Regions from separate parts of the Mesorhizobium sp. WSM4806 genome, predicted to be linked through region 1. Evidence: predicted binding sites of a transcription regulator. Region 1 holds the regulator's gene; each other region holds the start of a gene.

Region 1 (7,086 bases):
GCATCAGATGCCCCAAATTCTTGGTTCGGCGAATTCGATCGAATTGCCGGAGGGGTCGCGAACATAGATCGAGCGGCCACCCTGCGGCCATTCGAACTCGCTTTCGATGGCGATTTTCTTTCGCTCAAGATGCGCTCTCCAGCGCACGATCTCGTCCGCGCTCGCCGCAAAGCAGAGATGGCCGTCGCCGACCGTGCCGTGCGGCGGCACTTTCAGCCTGGCATCGGGCGCCGGCGGCACCTTGGTCGCCTCGGCGTTGAAGATGAGCAGCACGCCGTCCCCGCAACGGAAGAAAAGATGCCTGCCGTCGACCTTGCCCAGCAGATCGAGCCCGAGCACATCGGTGTAGAATTTTTCCGCGGCATCGAGGTCGGTGACGTACAGCGCTGATTCGAGGATGGCAGAGGGTGTCACGAGGCACCCCCCTCTGGCCTGCCCTCTTTGCCAAAACTTGGCATCTCCCCCTCAAGGGGGGAGATTGGCAGCTTCAGCGCTTCCGCACATCCCACGCCGCCGACAGTTGGCGAAAGCCGATTGAATACCCGATCTCCCCCCTTGAGGGGGAGATGGCCGGCAGGCCAGAGGGGGGCGGACAAGCTCGGCATTTTCAGGACTACGCCACGGCCATCTGCTGCAGGCTGACCAGTCGCGCAATACCTTTCTTGGCCAATTCCATCAGCGCCGCAAATTGCTCTTCCGAGAAAGGCTCGCCCTCGGCCGTGCCTTGTATCTCGACAATGCCGCCCTTGCCGGTCATGACGAAATTGGCGTCGGTGCCGGCCGATGAATCCTCGAGATAGTCGAGGTCGATGACCGGCTGGCCGTCGTGGATGCCGCAGGAGATAGCCGCGACATGGTCCTTCAGCACCTTGGCGACGCTGGCCATCTGCCGGGCTTCCATCCAGCGCAGGCAGTCGTAAAGCGCCACCCAGCCGCCGGTGATCGAGGCGGTGCGCGTGCCGCCATCGGCCTGGATCACGTCGCAGTCGACGGTGATCTGCTGCTCACCCAGCGCCTGCAGATCGACCACTGCGCGCAGCGAACGGCCGATCAGCCTCTGGATTTCCAGCGTGCGGCCGCCTTGCTTGCCAGCCGAAGCCTCGCGGCGCATGCGCTCGCCGGTCGAGCGCGGCAGCATGCCGTATTCCGCCGTCACCCAGCCCTTGCCGGAATTGCGCATCCAGCCCGGCACCTTTTCCTCGAGGCTGGCGGTGCACAGCACGTGGGTGTCGCCGAACTTCACCAGGCACGAGCCTTCCGCGTGCTTGGAGACGCCGCGCTCAAAGGAGATGGCGCGCATTTCGTCGAATTGGCGTTTGGAAGGGCGCATTCAGGCTTCTTTCTTGTCGTTTTAGGAGTCGTGGCCGGCTTGTAGCCGCACGCGACGAGAGGCGCAAAGGAAAATGGACCAGTTGCGCGGGCGCGGCCGATGTCTATATCCTTGGGCCGGAGGTATTTGGCTCGAATGACCAAGGCAGTCGATCCCGGTTCCCAGTCGGCGGCAGCGCTCCAATCCCCCGCGCTTCAATCGCCTGCGCTTCAATCGCTCGACATGCGCTCGCGCGACATCTTTCGGCGCATTGTCGATTCCTATCTGAAGGACGGCGAGCCGGTCGGCTCGCGCAGCCTGTCGCGTATCCTGCCGTCTTCGCTGTCGCCGGCCACCATCCGCAATGTGATGAGCGATCTCGAGCATCTCGGCCTGATCTACGCGCCGCATATCTCGGCCGGCCGATTGCCGACCCAGGCCGGCCTGCGCTTCTTCGTCGATGCCTTCATGGAGCTTGGTGATCTCTCCGACGAGGAGCGCCGCACCATCGAGGCGCAGGTACGCGCCTCCGGCTCTGGTGCGACGCTGGAGCACATGCTCACCGAGGCGAGCCAGATGCTGTCCGGCATGTCGCGCGGCGCCGGCCTCGTGCTTGCCGCCAAGAACGAGGTGGCGCTCAAGCATATCGAATTCATCCAGCTCGAGCCGAACAAGGCGCTGGCCGTGCTGGTGTCGCAGAACGGCGACGTCGAAAACCGCGTCGTCGACCTGCCCGCCGGCATCACCGTCTCGCAACTGCACGAAGCCTCGAATTTCCTCAACGCCCATATCCGCGGTCGCACGCTGGCCGAGGCGCGGGTCGAGATCGCCCGCATCAAGGAAGAAACCAGGGCCGCCCTCGACACGCTGTCGCAGGATTTGGTCGAGAAGGGCCTTGCTGTCTGGGCAGGCGCCGAGAGCGGCTTGCCGGCGCGTCTCATCGTGCGCGGTCGCGCCAATCTGCTGGAAAATGTCACCGCCCAGGCCGACATCGAGCTGCTGCGGCATTTGTTCGAGGATCTGGAGACGCAGGACGGGCTGATCCAGCTTCTCGACCTCGCCGAGGAAGGCTCCGGCGTGCGCATCTTCATCGGCTCGGAGAACAAGCTGTTTTCGCTGTCGGGCTCGTCGCTGGTCGTGGCGCCCTATCGCGACAAGGACGCCCGCGTCATCGGCGCGCTCGGCGTCATCGGCCCGACCCGGCTGAACTACGCACGCATCGTGCCGATGGTCGACTATACCGCGCAGCTTATTTCCCGCATGCTGCGATAATGCATGTCGCCCAAAAAACCGAAGCGCGTCGCACGGATCCTTCCAACGCGACACGCTTAAGGGAACCTCAAGGAGAAAAAAATGGCGCTGGAATCATTCAAGGCTCAGATCAGCCTGTTGCTCGAGCAGATGATCAACCAGCCCGAGGATCAGCATGAAGTGCAGGAGCAGTTGCGCGAAAAGCTGGGGGAGATGCGCGCCATGGGCCTGCCGCTGCCGGCCGATCTCGTCGCGCTGGAAAAGCGCCTCGACGACGATTTCTACGCCGCCGGGAACTGAGCCCGAAAGGTGCAAGGACGGCTAGCCGACCGGCGAGCATGAGGATCTCGTGACCGGCTTCGTCGTCTCCGGCGACGCGGTCTGGGGCCGACCGGCAAGTGATGCGGTGCCCCGAGGGCGGCGGCGGTTGCATCTGGCCGTCACCTGCGGGCGAGGATGTATTCAGCATGCGACCCCGTCGGATATTTTCAAACGGCAGACTAGCTTGCGCGGCCGAAGGCTTTATCCTGCCTGGTCGAGACTTAGTTGCCTGACTCACTTGATTGCCTGACCCTTGCCCATCTGACCTCTTGGGAGCGAAACCAATGAACAAGCCCGCCACCACCGTGCCTGTGCCCGGCCGCGGCCGCATCTACAATTCGATCACCGAGACGATCGGCGACACGCCGCTGGTGCGGCTCGACAAGTTCGCCGGGGAAAAGGGCGTCGTCGCCAATCTGCTGGCCAAGCTCGAATTCTTCAACCCGATCGGCTCGGTCAAGGATCGCATCGGCGTCTCGATGATCGAGGCGCTGGAGGCATCGGGCAGGATTGCGCCCGGCAGGACCACGCTGATCGAGCCAACCTCGGGCAACACCGGCATCGCGCTCGCCTTCGCCGCCGCCGCCAAGGGCTACAAGCTGATCCTGACCATGCCGGAAACCATGTCGGTCGAACGCCGCAAGATGCTGGCGCTGCTCGGCGCCGAACTGGTGCTGACCGAAGGGCCGAAAGGCATGAAAGGCGCCATCGCCAAGGCCGACGAACTGGCCGCGACGCTGCCCGACGCCATCATTCCGCAGCAGTTCGAGAATCCCGCCAATCCGGAAATTCACCGCCGCACCACTGCCGAGGAAATCTGGAACGACACTCATGGCGAAGTCGACATCTTCGTCGCCGGCATCGGCACCGGCGGCACCATCACCGGCGTCGGCCAGGTGCTGAAGCAGCGCAAGCCCTCCGTGCATGTCGTCGCCGTCGAGCCGGAAGCCTCGCCGGTGCTGTCGGGCGGCCAGCCCGGCCCGCACAAGATCCAGGGCATCGGCGCCGGCTTCGCGCCGAAGATCCTCGACACGACCATTTATGACGAGATCGTCAAGGTCTCCAACGAGGATTCGGTCGCCAATGCGCGGCTTGTCGCCCGCCTCGAAGGCGTGCCGGTCGGCATCTCGTCGGGCGCTGCCCTGCAGGCGGCGATCGTCGTCGGCTCGCGGCCGGAGAACGAGGGCAAGAACCTGGTGGTCGTTATTCCGTCCTTCGCCGAACGCTATCTGTCGACGATCCTGTTCGAAGGGCTGGGGGCTTAGGCATATTTGTGCCGGCCTGCGGTTGCGGTTTCCTGCGCTTCCGTAGCGCCCGCCAATTGTCGAAGCCGGCGCCGCCCCTCACCTGCCTGCCGGCATTCGCACCCCGTAAACGGGGCGAGGGGGCGCTCTCATTGACGGGTTCGCCAATCGCCAGCGTTGCAGAAAAAAGTGCCGACACCGCGACCAGCCTATTTCTCCCCGTTTACGGGGAGAAATGCCCGGTCCACCCTCCGCAGCTGCTGCGGAGGACGGGCAGGGCAATGAGGGGCGGCACCAGCGGTCGGCCTTAGATCCCAAACATCGGATCATGTCTGACCCCGGCCTTTCCCTGACCTCATTCTTCGGCTGCGAGCCCAGCCCGTCGTGCCTGCAGGAACCGGCGCACGGCCGGGTCGCGTTCGAGGCCGATCGCCCTGTTATAGGCCTCGGTAGCCTCCCGAGTTTTGCCGAGCCTGGCCAGAAGGCCCGCGCGGGCGGCCCAATAAGGCTGATAATCATGCAGCCGTTTCTCGTCGCCAAGCTCATCAAGTGCACTCAATCCCGCCGCGGCGCCGTCGGCCTCGGCAAGGGTCACCGCGCGGTTGATCGAGACCACCGGCGAGCCGGCAATCACCGACAGCGCATCATAGAGCTGTTTAATCGCGGCCCAGTCGGTCCGGCCGGTCAGCCGCCTTGTCGTATGGGCGGATTGCACGGCTGCCTCGAGCTGGTAGCGGCCGACGACGCGCTTGGCCGCGGCGTGCTTCAGCAATGTCTCCGCTTCGTCAATCAACGCGCCGTCCCACAGCCCAAGCTCCTGCTCGGCCAATGGCACATAGTCCCCGGCGGCGTTGCGCCGCGCCGCACGCCGCGCCTCGGCAAACAGCATCAGCGCCAGCAGGCCAAGCGCTTCCGGCTCATCCGGCATCAGCGAGGCTACCAGCCGGCCGAGCCAGATGCCTTCGGTCGCGAGATTGCGGCGGCGGGTTTCGGTGCCGGCCGGGTCGGACCAGCCTTCGGCGAACGCGGCGTAGATCGCTTCCAGCACCGCATCCAGCCGCTCGCCAAGCTCTGCCCGCTCCGGCACGCGGAACGGAATGCCGGTCTCGCGGATGCGGCTTTTGGCGCGCACCAGGCGCTGGCCCATCGTTGCCGGCGATACCAGGAAGGCCGAGGCGATCGTCGCTGCGTCGAAGCCCAGAATGGCCTGCAGGATCAGCGGCGCGCGTACGCCAGCCTCGATCGCCGGATGGGCACAGGCAAACATCAGTCGCAGCCGCTCATCGGGCAGGTCTTCATCGATCATGCGGGCCTCGATCTCCTCGGCGATCAGCCTGAGATGGTCGCGGCTCGCCTCGCTGGTCAGCCGCCGCCGGATCGCGTCGACGCGGCGTCTGCACGCCACCGCCAGCAGCCAGGCTTCTGGCTTCTGCGGCACGCCGGTCTGCGGCCAGCGCTCCAGCGCCGCCACAAAGGCGTCGGCCAGCACGTCCTCGGCGCCGGCCACGTCGCGCGTGCGGGCGGCGAGGAAGGCGATGAGCTTGCCGTAGCTTTGCCGGGCGGCCGCTTCCGCCGCCGCCCGGGCGACCTCCAGGTCATTCGTCATCACATGGTTTGTTCCCAGATCGGCCGCACCTCGACTGTGCCGGTGCTGGCAGCTGGGCATCGCGCCGCCCAGGCAATAGCCGCGTCGGCGTCCTCCGCCTCGATCATGTAGAAACCGGCGAGCTGCTCCTTGGTATCGGCGTAGGGACCGTCGAGCACGTTGGTCTTGCCGTTGGCCATCCGTACCGAGGTCGCGGCTTGGGTCGGCTTCAGCCGGTCACCGGCCAACCAGGAGCCGGACTTCTTCAACGCCTCGGTATAGGCGCCATAGGCTGCGCTGATCTCGTACGTCTTCTCCGTCGGCGCGGCCGCCATCGCGGCTTCGTTCACGTAGATCAAAAGCATGTATCGCATGGTCTTCTCCATTTTCGAAGGCCGCATCGTTGCAAGCCGAACGTATGTCGCGCGGCCTCGCGCGATTTCGACAGGCTCTGCGAAAATCTTTCGGCTCCGATCGCACATCGCGCAAGCGGCTATGCGTTGCGGCATCACTCAGCCGTTCGTCTAATGGATATTATTGCGGGTTGGCATTTCCCGCCCGCTGTCTAAACTCGCCTCGGGTCGCGCGGTGGCAGATATTTCAGGGAGGAGATCACATGCACAATTTCAGGACGAAATTTATTGCTGCCGGCGCGCTGGCGCTGTCGCTGGGTCTTGGCGCGGTGTCGGCCATGGCGCAGGAATTCATCAACGTGCTGACCGGCGGCACCTCGGGCGTCTATTATCCGCTCGGCGTCGCACTGTCGGAAATCTACGGCAAGGGCATTGAGGGCGCCCGCACCCAGGTGCAGGCGACGAAGGCCTCGGTCGAGAACCTCAACCTGTTGCAGCAGGGCAAGGGCGAGATCGCCTTCGCGCTCGGCGATGCCGTCAAACTGGCGGCCGAGGGCAACACCGAAGCCGGCTTCCCGGGCAAGCTCGACAAGCTGCGCGGTGTCGCCGCCATCTATCCCAACTATATCCAGATCGTTGCCAGCAAGGAATCCGGCATCAAGACGCTTGCCGACCTCAAGGGCAAGAGCCTGTCGGTCGGCGCGCCGGCCTCCGGCACCGAGCTCAACGCCCGCGCCATCTTCGCCGCCGCCGGGCTGAAATACGAGGATCTCGGACGGGTCGAGTATCTGCCCTTCGCCGAATCGGTCGAGCTGATCAAGAACCGCCAGCTCGACGCCACGCTGCAATCGGCCGGCCTCGGCGTCGCCTCGATCCGCGACCTCGCCACTTCGGTGCCGATCAACGTCGTCGCCGTACCGGCGCAGGACGTCGCCAAGATCGGCTCGCCCTATCTTTCGGTGACCATTCCCAAGGGCACCTATGAAGGCCAGACCGAGGACGTCGCGACCGCCGCCGTCGGCA
Region 2 (7,086 bases), on a different contig from region 1:
AAAGCGCATGAAATGCGCCACGTCGGCATCGCTTGGCTCCTGGCCGGTGAAACTGCGCAGATAGGCGGCGAGATGACTGACCCTCGCCTCGACCGGTTCCTTGAGGTCGAGCACATAATAGCCGATCTGCATGTAGTAGAGCACACGGGCGCGGATGAAGGCATCCTCTTCGCCGTAGCCATGCCGGCGATACATGTCGCGGATCGCACCCAGTCGGTCATTGTCGGCCTGGTCGACGGCCCGGCGCACGTCCTCGGAGCGACGCGCCCATTCCCGGATGGCGAAGTCGAGCCTGGGATCGAACAGGCGCTCGTCGGTCCAGCATTCGAACACGTTCATGACCCCCATGATGATGCTTTCGGCCGGCCGCTGCGCGCGTTCGACGATCGACTTGGTGTTGGTGTCCCGCCAATGGGCAAGCAACTGGTCGAGCAGGTCCTGACGTCTCTCGAAATACCAGTAGAAGCTTGAGCGCGATACGCCGAGCTTCTGGCCGAGCGGCAGCACGCGCACGCTTTCGATGCCGTCTGAAATCAGTGTCTGGAGCGCAAGATTGATCCAGTCCCGGCGCGTCACCTTGGTGTTGCCGGGCGCCGGCTCGTGCTGCGGAGAAATCATGGTCATGGCCGCACAATAGGCATGAGGGCGAACTGCATACAACCGTACTAGACACATATGTACAGTACAAGTATCCTGTCTGCCTCAACGAACTGGGCCGAGCGGCCGACGCGCGTCATCGCGGCTCCTGCCTACGATCCGCAACGCATGGCAATACGGCAATGAGGAGTATCCGCCATGGTCGATGACGCCGCACGCAACCTCAGGCGCGAACGCAGGCGCGGACGAACCGGCGAGGCCGGCAGCGAGACCAGCCGCCGGCCGGACTATCGTTCGCTGAAGAACCCGTTCCTGCCGCAGCCGATCTTTTCGGCCGACCAGGTCGCCGCGATCCACGACACGGCGCTGCGCGTGCTCGAGCAACTCGGCGCCAAGGTGCTGCTGCCGGAGGCGCGCGCCATTCTTGCCCGTGCCGGCGCGCTGGTCGACGAGGACAGCCAGATGGTGCGCATCGGCCGCGATATCGTCTCGGCGGCGCTGGGCTCGGCGCCGAAATCGATCCGCGTCCATGCCGGTGACCGTGCCCGCGACCTGACGCTCGAACTCGGCTCGATGACGTTCCTGGCAGGATCCGGGGCGCCAAACGTCACCGATCTGGAGCACGGCCGGCGGCCGGGAACGCTTGCCGCTTTCGAGGATCTCATCCGCCTGGTGCAGCATTTCGACGTGCTGCACATGCTGGGACCTTGCATCGAGCCGCAGGACATCGACAACCGCTTCCGCCATTATGCCGTCAACCGCGCGCAGTTGACGCTGTCGGACAAGCTGCCGTTCGTCTTCGCGCGCGGCACGCCGCAGGTCGAGGACGGCTTCGAGATGCTGCGGCTGGCGCGCGGTCTGTCCGAGGACGAATTCCGTTCGGGCGCTCATTGCTACACCGTCATCAACACCAACTCGCCGCGTCAGCTCGACATTCCGATGGCACAAGGCATCATCGACTTTGCCAAGGCGGGGCAGGTGCTGATCATAACGCCCTTCTGCCTGGCCGGCGCCATGGCGCCGATCACCGTGGCCGGCGCGCTGACGCTGCAGCACGCCGAAGCGCTGGCCGGGCTGACGCTGGCCCAGATCGTGCGGCCGGGCGCGCCGGTGGTCTATGGCTCCTTCTCCTCCAATGTCGACATGAAGTCCGGGGCGCCGGCCTTCGGCACGCCGGAGCACGTCAAGGCGACGCTCGGCGCCGGTCAGCTTGCACGCTTCACCGGCCTTCCCTGGCGGTCCGGCGGCGGCAGTGCCGCCAACATTTCGGACGCGCAGGCAGCCCACGAAACGCAGTTCGCGCTATGGGGTTCGGTGCTCGCCGGCGCGACGGTCTGCATCCATGCTGCGGGCTGGCTCGAAGGCGGGTTGAGCGTCTCGTTCGAGAAGCTGATCACCGATATCGAGGCGCTGCAGACCATCGCGGAACTCTGCGCCGCGACGCCCGGCGACGAGGCCGCGATCGGCTTCGAGGCCATCGCCGAAGTGCAGCCGGGCGGGCATTTCTTCTCGACCGGGCACACAATGGCGCGCTACCGCACCGCATTCTACGAACCGCTGGTCGCCGACTGGTCGAATTTCGGCAACTGGACTGAGGCCGGGTCAAGAACCGCCACCGAGCGCGCCACCGGCATCTGGAAACGGCTGCTGGCCGATTTTCGGCCGCCGGCTTGCGCCGCTGCCACATCAGGTGTTCTCGACGAATTCATTGCGCGGCGCACGGAAGAGGGTGGCGCAGCACCGGTCTCGTGATGTAGTTCAGCGAGCGCGTTACATGGGGCGCTTGTCGCCTGCCTTCTGCCGGTCGCGGCGGATCGTGCCGGCATCGGCTTTCCTGTGCTTGTCGGCGGCGAGTCTGCGAATGCGATCGAAGCGGCTTTCCTCGGCCACTTTGGTCTTTACTACAGCATTTGGCTTCGGGACGAATGCAATCATGGATCGATCTCCTTGCCGACGGCTGCGCGCCGGAGGATGCCCCGGCGGCTGTCTTTCGGGCTCTCGTCAAGAGCACGTTCTCTCCGAGAGGTCGAAGATGTTAGGTGGCGAGAGCGACCGCGCAGCTTTGCGCACCCAGCCTGTCGGGCGAGGTTTTTCCGGGCATGGTCGCCCAGCCGCCCGTCTCGATGAACTGCCGCTTCTTGTAGCTGTCAGTTATGGCCTTGAACTCGACAAATTTGGCGGCCGCGTCGGGCGCCGTATTGAAGCGATCGACGCAGACCGCCGAGGCCAGTTCGCCGCGCGCCGTATCGCCGGCGGTGGCCGCCAGCGCGCGCGAGGTGCCGCCGGTCACCCAGCCGCCCCAGTTGAAACCGATGATCAGCGTGGCGACGAAGGTTGCAGCGCATGCCCACAAAAGCGTGGATTTGGCCGGCTGGTAATCTTCCCATCGACGCGCGAGAGATGGCTTGCTGCTTTGTGTGGCCACGGACAGTTCCTTCCTGGTTGATGTTGGGATCGGTCGCCCGGCCTTGCTGGGGCCAGGCCTTGCAGGGCCTATTTACGGGAGGGGTGGTCAGTAGCCGCCCATGCCGGCCGAAGGCGCAGCGTCTTTTGCTGGAATGTCGGTGATCATGGCTTCCGCGGTGATCAGCAGCGCCGCGATCGACCCGGCATCCTGCAACGCGGTCCGCACCACCTTTGCGGGATCGACGATGCCAGCCTTGATCATGTCGACATAGGTCTCGTTCTGGGCGTCGAAGCCCTGATTGTGATCCTTGCTGTCCGTGAGCCTGCCGACAACGATCGAACCTTCGACGCCGGAGTTCTCGACGATCTGGCGGATCGGCGCTTCGAGCGCTCTCGACACGATCGAAATGCCCGCCGTCACATCGGCATTGGCTCCGGTCAGCCCGTTCAGCACGGCCTTGGCGCGCAGCAGCGCGACACCGCCGCCGGGAACGATGCCTTCTTCCACTGCCGCGCGCGTGGCGTTCAGCGCATCGTCGATGCGGTCCTTCTTTTCCTTGACCTCGGACTCGGTCGCGCCGCCGACGCGAATGACCGCGACGCCGCCGGCGAGCTTGGCCAGCCGCTCCTGCAGCTTCTCCTTGTCGTAGTCGGAAGTGGTTTCCTCGATCTGCCCCTTGATCTGCTGGACACGCGCCTGGATCGTGGCCTTCTCGCCGGCGCCGTCGATGATCGTCGTCGTGTCCTTTTCGATCAGCACGCGCTTGGCGCGGCCTAGCATGTCGATGGTGATGTTTTCGAGCTTGATGCCGAGGTCCTCCGAAATCACCTGGCCGGCGGTAAGCACCGCGATGTCTTCCAGCATCGACTTGCGGCGGTCACCGAAGCCCGGCGCCTTGACGGCCGCAACCTTGAGTCCGCCGCGCAATTTGTTGACGACCAGCGTCGCCAGCGCTTCGCCTTCGACGTCCTCGGAGATGATCAGCAGCGGCTTGCCGCTTTGCACCACGGCTTCGAGGATCGGCAGCATCGCCTGCAGATTGCCGAGCTTCTTTTCATGGATGAGGACGTAAGGGTCCTCCAGCTCGGCGCGCATCTTCTCGGCATTGGTGACGAAATAGGGCGAGAGATAGCCGCGGTCGAACTGCATGCCCTCGACGACGTCGAGTTCGGTGTCGGCGGTCTTGGCTTCCTCGACGGTGATGACGCCGTCATTGCCGACCTTGTCCATCGCCTTGGCGATCATGGCGCCGACGGTGGTGTCGCCATTGGCGGCAATGGTGCCGACCTGCGCGATTTCACCGGAAGTTTTGACCTTCTTGGCGCGTGCCTGGATTTCCTTGACGACAGCGGTAACGGCAAGGTCGATGCCGCGCTTGAGGTCCATCGGGTTCATGCCGGCGGCAACGAATTTGGCGCCCTCGCGCAAGATGGAAGCGGCAAGCACCGTGGCGGTGGTGGTGCCGTCGCCGGCAAGGTCGTTGGTCTTCGACGCCACTTCGCGCACCATCTGCGCGCCCATGTTCTCGAACTTGTCGGAAAGCTCGATTTCCTTGGCTACCGCCACCCCGTCCTTGGTGATGCGCGGTGCGCCATAGGCCTTGTCAATGACGACGTTGCGGCCCTTGGGGCCGAGCGTCACCTTGACGGCGTTGTTGAGGATTTCGACACCACGCAGCATGCGGTCACGCGCATCGGTGGAGAATTTGATTTCCTTGGCAGACATGATTTTTCCAGTTCGGTTGGTTGCGGCAGGGCGCTGTCAGCACCGCCTGAATCAAAAATTTGGAGCGTCCTTTGCGCGTCCAAGACGCGCGGCGCTCCAATCAGGCGGCCGTCTTGGCAGCCCCGGTCTTCTCGATGATGCCCATCTCGCTCTTGTCGATGATGCCCATCTCGCTCTTGTCGATGATGCCCATGATGTCGGCCTCCTTCATGATCAGAAGGTCCTCTCCGTCAATCTTGACCTCGGTGCCGGACCATTTGCCGAACAGGATGAGGTCGCCGGCCTTGACATCGAGCGCGATCAGCGCGCCGCTTTCGTCACGCGCGCCCGGCCCGACGGCGATCACTTCGCCTTCCTGCGGCTTTTCCTTGGCATTGTCGGGGATGATGATGCCGCCCTTGGATGTGGTGTCGTTTTCGGCGCGCCGAATGACGACGCGATCGTGGAGTGGCCGGAATTTCATGGAAACTTCTTTCTGGGGCCGGCTTAGGCGGCCGCTCCCTTCTATAGGCGCGTTGGCACTCGATAGATAGGAGTGCCAAAAAATATTCGTTGGCCGCCGTAAAACATTGAATAGTATTATTTTGCCTTTTCGCTTCAGAAATTTGCTCGATCAAAAATAGGTCAGAATTTGATTTTTCCACATCGAGTGACTATTTTAAGGGAGAAAATCATTTTCATCATTGCAGCCAAAAGGAGGTTTTAATCGATGGCGGAAGTTAGCCAGAACATCATGGAAAAAGCCGAAGCGCGCTTCATGGAGAAGCAGAAGAAAACCGCGGAACGCAATCAGGCAACGGCCGAATATGTTTCAGAGGCCAAGGCCAGGACCATTAAGACGGCAAGATTGCGGGCGTTGCGGCTGGCCAAGGAAGAGGCCGACCGCGCCGCGGAGGCCCTCAATCCCGTCGCCCCCAAGAAAAAGCGGGCGTCGCGGGCGATCAAGAAAGCAGACGTTGCATCAACGGAGGTCAAGTCATGAGCCTGACATTTCCCAATCGAAGCCGCAGCTACGACGAGGCGGGCAAACGCATCCGCTTCGTCGGCCATGACGGCATGTTCCAGATTTCCTTCTCCGTCGCCACGGATGCCATCTCGAAGGCAGAGTCAGGGACACCAACTGCAGAAGCCACCTATCTCGCCGCCTTCGATACGGCTTCCAGCTCCATCCACGACGTCGCCAGGAATGCCTATGACCGGACCCGCAAGAGCATATATGTGCTGACGGCGGCCGATTTTCGTTAAATCCCGAACGTCATCGCGTTCAGGGCCAACGCGCCAGCGCCTTTGCCCGTCGCTTGACATCTCGGCTGTTCGGCCGATCCGACCATCGCGTCTGCATCGCGCGTGTTCATGCCAACCAAGACCTGGTGCTTAAGCTCGACGGGCTGGCCGGTGAAGCCATCGAAGACGGTCCAGCTGTGCGGATGCTCCATGCGCAGTGCGTAGCGGTTTGCCATTCCGGCATCCGTTTCGTTTCCGCCCCCGATCGATGAATGCGATTGGTCAGGCCTGCGTGATGTAAAACACTGCCGCCAGGACAAGGACCGTCCAAACGACGACGAACAGCTTCAGGGCTAGGCCTCCGTATGAAGACAGAACCTCCCGCATGCGGGACACAATGTTCTTAATGCTTTTCGACATGGTCGGCGCCGCCGCAACGACGACTGGCGTCTTGATCCCAAGCTTTCCGAAAACAGGCAGCAGAGATGGCTCGCGCACGAAAACAACCTCGAAGGTCTGGAGAAACAAACACTCCATAGCACCGTTTTTCAAACGCCTTGCATGTCAAATGAAAGGCGTGGGTAGCCACCTGAGATCCCCCTGATCTGGCGCAGCCACCTCAACGCGGCTACGCTGCAAGCACGAATCGTTGACGACACAAAGGCCTGTTCAGCCGCGACGGGCGAGGGAGAAAACAATGGCCGCGCCGGCTGCCGCGTTGCAGAAGGCCTTGTTCCAGGCGCTGGACGCTGACGGTTCCCTGTCAGCGGCGTTGGGCGGCGCAAAACTATTCGACCATGTCCCGGAAAACATCCCGTTTCCCTATGTGACGTTCGGCCGGACCAGCGTCTATGATTGGGTAACAGGCAGGGAGAAAGACGCCGAGCAGCTTTTCACTCTGCATTTCTGGTCGAAATCCGAGGCCAGGAAAGAAATGCTCGACGTGATGGACATGGTCAGCGCCCGCCTCCAGGATGCGGCGCTCGCGCTCGACGAGCATCACCGCGTCAACCTCAGGCTCGAATTCACCGAGGTCCGTTACGACCAGGATCTTTCAGCCTGTCACGGGCTGCTGCGCTTTCTTGCCGTGACGGAAGAAAACGTCTGACGCGCTTTCAATAAGGCTGCAACAC
Region 3 (7,086 bases), on a different contig from region 1:
ATAGGTCGTGACGTAGGGCTTCACCTTGTCGCCGTCGAACGAGGTCAGCACGAAGGCGCCGAGGCAGCCGCCGAGAATGCCGAAAGGAGCAAGCCGCCAGAACAGCTTCCAGTCGATATTGCGGTGGTAGTGGTGCGCCGTGCCGGAAGCGGCCGTGGTGAACACTTCCGCCGCGTGTACCGCGGCGGAAGCCTGCGCCGGCGGAACACCGAAGGAGAGCAGCACGGTGGAGGAGATCGCGCCATAGGCCATGCCTAACGCGCCGTCAACCGCCTGGGCGAGGAAGCCGACAATGGCGAACAGAATGAAGTCAGTCATTGGTGTCCGCCGTGAACGTGCCGCCGTATGTAGCCTTGTGGATGTGGCATCCGGCTTGGCTCCGAGGCAGAGAAAAGGGCGGCATCGCTGCCGCCCATCGAGATTATTGAAGTGCGTGGACCTTAGAAATCCATACCGCCCATACCGCCCATACCGCCCATGCCACCCATGCCGCCGCCGGGCATGCCGGCAGGCATGCCGCCGCCAGCCGACTCCTTCTTCGGAGCCTCCGCGATCATGGCTTCGGTGGTGACCAGCAGGCCGGCGACCGAGGCCGCGTCCTGAAGAGCTGTGCGCACGACCTTGACCGGATCGACGATACCCATGGCGATCATGTCGCCATATTCGCCGGTCTGGGCGTTGAAGCCGAAGGTCGGGCCCGTGTTCTCGAGAATCTTGCCGGCAACGATCGATGCTTCCGCACCGGCGTTGGCCGCGATCTGGCGGGCCGGAGCCTGCAGCGCGCGACGCACGATGCTGATGCCAGCGGTCTGGTCGGAGTTGGCGCCGCTGACGGTGATGGCCAGCGAAGCGCGCAGGAGTGCGACGCCGCCGCCGGGAACGATGCCTTCTTCGACGGCCGCGCGGGTCGCGTTGAGGGCGTCGTCGACGCGGTCCTTCTTTTCCTTGACTTCGATCTCGGTCGCACCGCCGACGCGGATGACGGCAACGCCGCCCGCCAGCTTGGCGAGACGTTCCTGCAGCTTCTCCTTGTCGTAGTCCGAGGTGGTCTCCTCGATCTGCTGCTTGATCTGGGCGATGCGGCCCTGGATCTCGGCCTTCTTACCGGCGCCGTCGACGATGGTGGTGTTCTCCTTGGAGATCGACACCTTCTTGGCGCGGCCGAGCATGTTGAGGCCAACATTCTCGAGTTTGATGCCGAGGTCTTCGGAAATGACCTGGCCACCGGTGAGGATGGCGATGTCTTCCAGCATGGCCTTGCGGCGATCGCCGAAGCCCGGCGCCTTGACGGCGGCGATCTTCAGGCCGCCACGCAGCTTGTTGACGACCAGCGTGGCCAGGGCCTCGCCTTCGACGTCTTCCGAGATGATGACCAGCGGCTTCGAGGTCTGCACGACAGCCTCGAGGATCGGCAGCATGGCCTGCAGATTGGAGAGCTTCTTCTCGTGGAGAAGGATGTAGGCGTCTTCCAGATCCGCAACCATCTTGTCGGCGTTGGTGACGAAGTAGGGCGAGAGATAGCCGCGGTCGAACTGCATGCCTTCGACGACTTCGAGTTCGGTCTCGGCGGTCTTGGCCTCCTCGACCGTGATGACGCCCTCATTGCCGACCTTCTGCATCGCTTCGGCAATCATCGAGCCGACCGAAGCATCGCCATTGCCGGCGATGGTACCGACCTGGGCAACCTCTTCCGAGGTCTTGATCTTCTTGGCATTCTTGATCAGCGTCGAGACGACGTCGCCAACCGCAAGGTCGATGCCGCGCTTCAGGTCCATCGGGTTCATGCCGGCGGCAACCGCCTTGTGGCCTTCCTGGACGATCGACTGCGCCAGAACGGTCGCGGTCGTGGTGCCGTCGCCGGCGATGTCGTTGGTCTTCGAAGCAACTTCGCGGACCATCTGCGCGCCCATGTTCTCGAACTTGTCCTCAAGCTCGATTTCCTTGGCGACGGTGACGCCGTCCTTGGTGATGCGCGGGGCGCCGAACGACTTGTCGATGACCACGTTGCGGCCCTTGGGGCCGAGCGTGACCTTCACTGCGTCGGCGAGGATGTTGACGCCGCGCAGCATGCGCTCACGGGCATCGCGAGAAAATTTTACGTCTTTGGCAGCCATTTTTAGCTCCTGGCAGGGGCTTGAATTGAGCCCGGGGTTTAAGCGATGGTGAGGCCGATATTCAGCCGATGATGCCCATGATGTCGGATTCCTTCATGATCAGAAGGTCTTCGCCATTGAGCTTGACTTCGGTGCCCGACCACTTGCCGAACAGGATGCGATCGCCGGCCTTGACGTCCAGCGGCACGAGCTTGCCGGCTTCGTCACGGGCGCCGGAACCAACGGCGATGATATCGCCTTCCTGCGGCTTTTCCTTAGCCGTGTCGGGGATGATGATGCCGCCGGAGGTCTTGGATTCGGATTCGACCCGACGAACGACCACGCGGTCATGCAGCGGCCGGAAATTCGACTTTGCCATTTTGGATATCCCTGGTGCGGAGGTTGAAAGGTTCTCCGTTGCCGGAGCGTGGTTAGCACTCGCCAGTGGAGAGTGCTAACGTGGCGCTGAAATAGGCTGCGGGCTCGTACTAGTCAAGACGTACGAGGGGACGGCCGAAGAGCAAAGGATTTGGAATCGGCGCGGAAGGCTCGCCCCCGTTACGGTGCATCCAACTGCCTTAGCGAGCGTTTCGGCCGTAAGCTCTGGGCCAACTTTCGTCTCTGTTTGGAATGTGAAATTATGTGAAATTAATGGCCGAGCAGTCGGCCGGAATCGATGGCCAGCCAAACAGTCTTGAGCTTTTTGCAATTCATCTAACCTAAGTGGCATCGCCAAAAGGAGCGCTTATCGCAATCGATGGTCTGCAAATGCCTGCCGAAGCGCCTGGCAATCCTAAAGCAAGGCGCTCGCAATTTGCTTGTTCGGTAGTTCCGATCAGCAGGTCGAGAGGAATGCTCGTTTTGAGGACGATGTTTGGGATTTCGTGATCGAGGTGGATTGTTTCCGTGGTGAGGTTTGCGTCGGCGATTAGATAGACAAGATGGCGCGCCCGTCCAGTGCGCCTACCGCGCGAATCTCTCCCTTCACGAATTCCGCCGTGAACGCAGCGCGTTGAGCCGCAACGGCACCGGAAAGCCTTCACGATCATGCCCGGTACTGGCGTGTGCTGCGATGTTGTAGGGTGGTCAGGCGGGCCTTGACGTCATTGCGACGGTAAATGAGCAGCGGGGACCGGGTGGGGGGGCTTGGGGTTAGTCCCCGCTGCTTTGAGCTGCCTTCGCAGGGTGCAGTGGCAGCACAACTAAATAGTGACTGAGCGATGACAGGACCCAGACAGCGGAGCCTTGGGCACCCTGTCAGTCTTACATCGGCTAGTGCCGCCCCCCAAGGCTACCCGGGCGGGTGTCTCAAGAGTGCGGCCGGCGACGGACCTTCAAAGATTGCGACTTCCGCGCCCCAGCCTACACTCCGGCCTGACGCGCGTGCCCACCCAATGACGAGTGCCCACCCAATTGACCCCAGCGTCAAGCGACAGGTCATTAGTAGCCGATAAAGATCGCCCCCAAATCGGCCCCTTGGGCTAGCTCGGATAAACAATTCGGGTGAGCGGGTTCAACGGGGTCAAAAGGAGGGGTCGGAATATCCGGGCCAAATTTTCTTACGACCCATCGGATAACAGGCTCATGCGTGGCACCCCCCGTGCCCCTTCGGTTTCACCACACAGGCCCGAGCGAGACGACCGCCAGACGCCGAGAGGCTGCCCGGTGGCGGTACCTCAGACCGACATGAGCACGCGCTGGCGGGGCAATCCTTGTCCAGCGGTTGGAGTGCGGAGTGTGCGTAGGGCATACCAATCGGGTCGCCTACTTGCGGCTGTCGTCAGTGCAACGTAGCTACCGGGTAACGAAATGGAGGGGTCTATGTTTCTATGGCCGCATTGCGCTCCTGGTCCTCAGGCCGCTCCCGGTAGCGCCCTTCCTGCTTGGCCTTCCGGATACCCTGGGCCTGCCGCCGCCGCCTGTCGTCATAGTCCTTGTGGGCAATCGCAGCGATCATGTCCAGCATCATCCCGTTGATGGCCTCCTGCATCCGGCCGGTGAACTCGTCGGTTCCGCTTGAAGCCATGCTCCAGGAGGTGGGGAGGTCGAGACTGGTCTTCGTCTGCGCGATGTGGATCACCGGCTTCGACGTGCCAACCTGCTCGACGATCCATCTCGACAAGCCAATGAAGAACCACACTCTGATGCAGACGATCACGCGCGCGAACCGAGTTGCGCCCGGCAAACAAGCGGGTCAGCGCGGATCGATCCGCTGCGCGACCAAACGCAGTCGTTGCGCGTGTGCAAGGTCGAGGAGGCGATCTTCAAGTTTACGGATCCCAACATTGCGGGGAAATCCAAGCTCACGCGGCGACTCGCGCCCGGTCGGCCGGACCATCCGCAGGAAACATCGCGGAGCGAACCGACGCCGGCAGACGACCAATGACAAGCGTCTGAATTGTGACGACCTGCTCGCGCCGATAGGCCCCTTCGGCGACATCCCGCCAACGAACGCGTCCGCGCTGGCGAACCCAACGGACCTCGGCGACGGTGATATGCATATAGTCGCCGGCAATGGCCAGGCCACGATCAGATCCATCGCAGCTTCGTTGCGCACCGGGACGACCGCGGCGACGGAGCACATAGCCTTCGGCCTGTTGGCCTTCGCGATACATCGGTTTTCGCGCGCAAGCGTCCACACCGCGTCTGCCGCTCCCTTCGCGCTGCTGTATTCCTCTATGAGCCTTTTCGCGATCGCCTTCCGCATGGCGTCGTCCATTGACGCTGCATGCTCTCTGCGTAGCCGAAAGGCCTCGAGGAATCGCTGGTGCAAGGAAGAGACTGCCATCCGGAACTCGTTCACAATGTCGTTGATCACTGATTGTGCGACAGAGGGGTTGGCGGGCCTTCGCTCTTAATGATCTTGAGTGAAACGAAGCCGGGTCGGCTGCTTACGTCGACCGCTTAGGAAGAGGCGACCGTCGCGCGTTGGGCCGAGCAGTACGGAAATGGCTGCAGAGAGATAGCACGCGGGTATAGATATTGGGACATGCGAACAGCGTGTCGAAGGAGCGCCGTGTCGATGTCATCATCGGCATCGACGTAGATGCAGCGCATCAGCTTCACCAGTTTGCCTGTCTCTGCGTGTCTTCTCGATCGTTTCCCCGACCAGATGGAGAGGCATTCTAATTTTTCCGTACTTCAGTACGTACTGCGGAGAAAGCCTTTCTTGGGTCGTCTTCCGAAGCGGAAACGTTGAAGGACAGAGGATCATTGGGCCTATGTGTCCACGCTAGCACGGTGACTCATCCAAAAAAATGCACGACAAGCTCCATCGAACAGGAGATTTGTCGTCAACCTGCCAGCGTATTACGTGATGTTGCTAGCACCGAAGAATTTCAAGCATCAAAGACTTGCCAATGAACGACCTCAAAAAGGTGTGCCCACACAATGTCACAGCAGATGAGAATGCGAAGCTTTGGCCGATCGAGGATCGACAGGATTCGACACGACACCATCTCCTGCCAGCCCATTCCCGTCTACTCGACCTAGGGCTGTCGAGCATGAGCAAGACCGTCCTTGCCTTATGGTCTGTGAACTCCGGCTTTGACCTCGCCGAATGGCAGTCGTAAATAATGCAGTCAAAAGTGTGCATACCGCGACGGCGACCACATTGTTTTAGTCTTTTCAACAGTCTAAAAATCTGACGGTATTCTTGACGGCATTCCTTGGAAAGATGATGAGATTTTACAAATCAAAACAATCAGTTATAGATCTCATTGATCATTGAGTGGGAATGATTCAGGCCCACTCAAACGCCGCGAAAATACGCCAATCTGCGACGTAACGTACTGAAAATAAAAATAAATCCGTTCAGGGACAATCGGCGACAATCGGCACGCAGAGATTGGCTTTGACGGACCGCTTGACGGACCTTCCGCATATTGCCCACCCGATTTTTGCTAAGTACCGTCGGAGCCAATGAGGCTCGGGACGGTACTTTTTTTATGCCTTAAGGCATTGAAGAAAAAAGGAATTTCCTGTCACGGAACCTCGAATTGTACTGACGGTACTTTTCACGAGGCGATGGGTATGCTGACGGACGCCGCCCTTAAGGCGCGCGGCGGAAGGGCACTGGGTCACTTTGACGTTCTCGCGCATCAATCCGTTACCGGTACATCTTGGCCAGGGCCTTTTCGGTGCGCTTGCCGGGCTTCGGACGGATGAGGCGCATGGACGTGTCCCGCTCAGGCTTTCATGCCTGGCTTAACCGAAGCCCCAGCGCGCCGGTCCGGATATGACGAAGCTCTTCTTGTCGAGATTGACCGAAGCTTCAAAAGCAGCGACTGCACCTACAGCACGCGCCGGGTCTGGCACGACATCCTGGCCGAGGGCCTCTCTTGCAATGGCGGCACGGAAGAGTTTAGAAGGGAGCCTCAAATACTCCGATCCCGTATTTGCAGCTAACACGGTCGTTGTCAGTCATTCATATGCAAGTGCAGAGATGGAGTACACTGATTGTGTGGTAGTTTGCGGGGGAATCGAGAGTTGCACAGGGGTTCAATTTCGATGCCAAGAACAGGGTCTGTTCCCTGATGAATAGCATAGTTTCCTCGACAGATTTTAAGGGGTAGTGTCTGGCCTGAAGGCGATTGCAAATTAGGTTCGAGGACAAAGCATGCGCTGCACATCGCAGGATCAGCTCCCCCAAGCGAACGTACCCGGTGCTAATATAACGACTCTTCTGCTTCCCTAAAGTAAAGAAAATGGTGGTAATTCTGTGGCGTAGTTAGGGCGGGCGCAGCCCGCCTCCAGCCCGACCCTTAGCAGAGGCTTTCATGACCAATCCCACCACGCCAAGCTTGGGACTGACCCGCCGTAGTTTTGTCCAGACCGCCGCCGGCATGATTGCGCTTAGCGTGACCGGCCTGTCGCGTCTAGCGCACGCCGCCGCGCCCGCCAACGCGGTGGCACAGATCGGCACCAACGCTTCGTCCATACCCGGCGTCCCTGCCGAACGCATAGACGGTCGGGCCAAGGTGACCGGGCAAAA

What was found. Region 1 encodes HrcA, which represses chaperone genes, less so after heat shock. Its sites were predicted from a motif close to GTTAGCACTCNCNNNNNGNGAGTGCTAAC; they were not measured.
Region 2: AC0L2M_RS14750 (co-chaperone GroES) is a predicted target of HrcA. The motif match lies at 5,244-5,272, and genes of this name have one in related genera.
Region 3: groES (co-chaperone GroES) is a predicted target of HrcA. The motif match lies at 2,524-2,552, and genes of this name have one in related genera.

Annotation. Positions count from the first base shown of each region.
Region 1 covers NZ_JBVVQZ010000005.1:89,179-96,264, forward strand. Annotated here, with positions in the region: gene rdgB (RdgB/HAM1 family non-canonical purine NTP pyrophosphatase) at 1-4, opposite strand, end outside; gene AC0L2M_RS09890 (VOC family protein) at 4-414, opposite strand; gene rph (ribonuclease PH) at 614-1,330, opposite strand; gene hrcA (heat-inducible transcriptional repressor HrcA) at 1,466-2,581, shown strand; gene AC0L2M_RS09905 (hypothetical protein) at 2,663-2,860, shown strand; gene cysK (cysteine synthase A) at 3,166-4,146, shown strand; gene AC0L2M_RS09915 (RNA polymerase sigma factor) at 4,481-5,731, opposite strand; gene AC0L2M_RS09920 (YciI family protein) at 5,731-6,084, opposite strand; gene AC0L2M_RS09925 (TAXI family TRAP transporter solute-binding subunit) at 6,327-7,086, shown strand, end outside.
Region 2 covers NZ_JBVVQZ010000008.1:172,950-180,035, forward strand. Annotated here, with positions in the region: gene AC0L2M_RS14725 (TetR/AcrR family transcriptional regulator) at 1-624, opposite strand, end outside; gene AC0L2M_RS14730 (trimethylamine methyltransferase family protein) at 796-2,349, shown strand; gene AC0L2M_RS14735 (hypothetical protein) at 2,368-2,532, opposite strand; gene AC0L2M_RS14740 (hypothetical protein) at 2,633-3,022, opposite strand; gene groL (chaperonin GroEL) at 3,110-4,729, opposite strand; gene AC0L2M_RS14750 (co-chaperone GroES) at 4,830-5,192, opposite strand; gene AC0L2M_RS14755 (hypothetical protein) at 5,439-5,711, shown strand; gene AC0L2M_RS14760 (DUF1488 family protein) at 5,708-5,974, shown strand; gene AC0L2M_RS14765 (hypothetical protein) at 5,971-6,189, opposite strand; gene AC0L2M_RS14770 (hypothetical protein) at 6,236-6,481, opposite strand; gene AC0L2M_RS14775 (DUF3168 domain-containing protein) at 6,651-7,061, shown strand.
Region 3 covers NZ_JBVVQZ010000006.1:252,492-259,577, reverse strand. Annotated here, with positions in the region: gene AC0L2M_RS12265 (sulfite exporter TauE/SafE family protein) at 1-318, opposite strand, end outside; gene groL (chaperonin GroEL) at 441-2,114, opposite strand; gene groES (co-chaperone GroES) at 2,176-2,472, opposite strand; partial or broken gene AC0L2M_RS12250 (recombinase family protein) at 3,922-4,146, opposite strand; partial or broken gene AC0L2M_RS12245 (hypothetical protein) at 4,070-4,228, shown strand; gene AC0L2M_RS12240 (hypothetical protein) at 4,288-4,812, opposite strand; partial or broken gene AC0L2M_RS12235 (IS3 family transposase) at 6,266-6,437, shown strand; gene AC0L2M_RS12230 (xanthine dehydrogenase family protein molybdopterin-binding subunit) at 6,872-7,086, shown strand, end outside.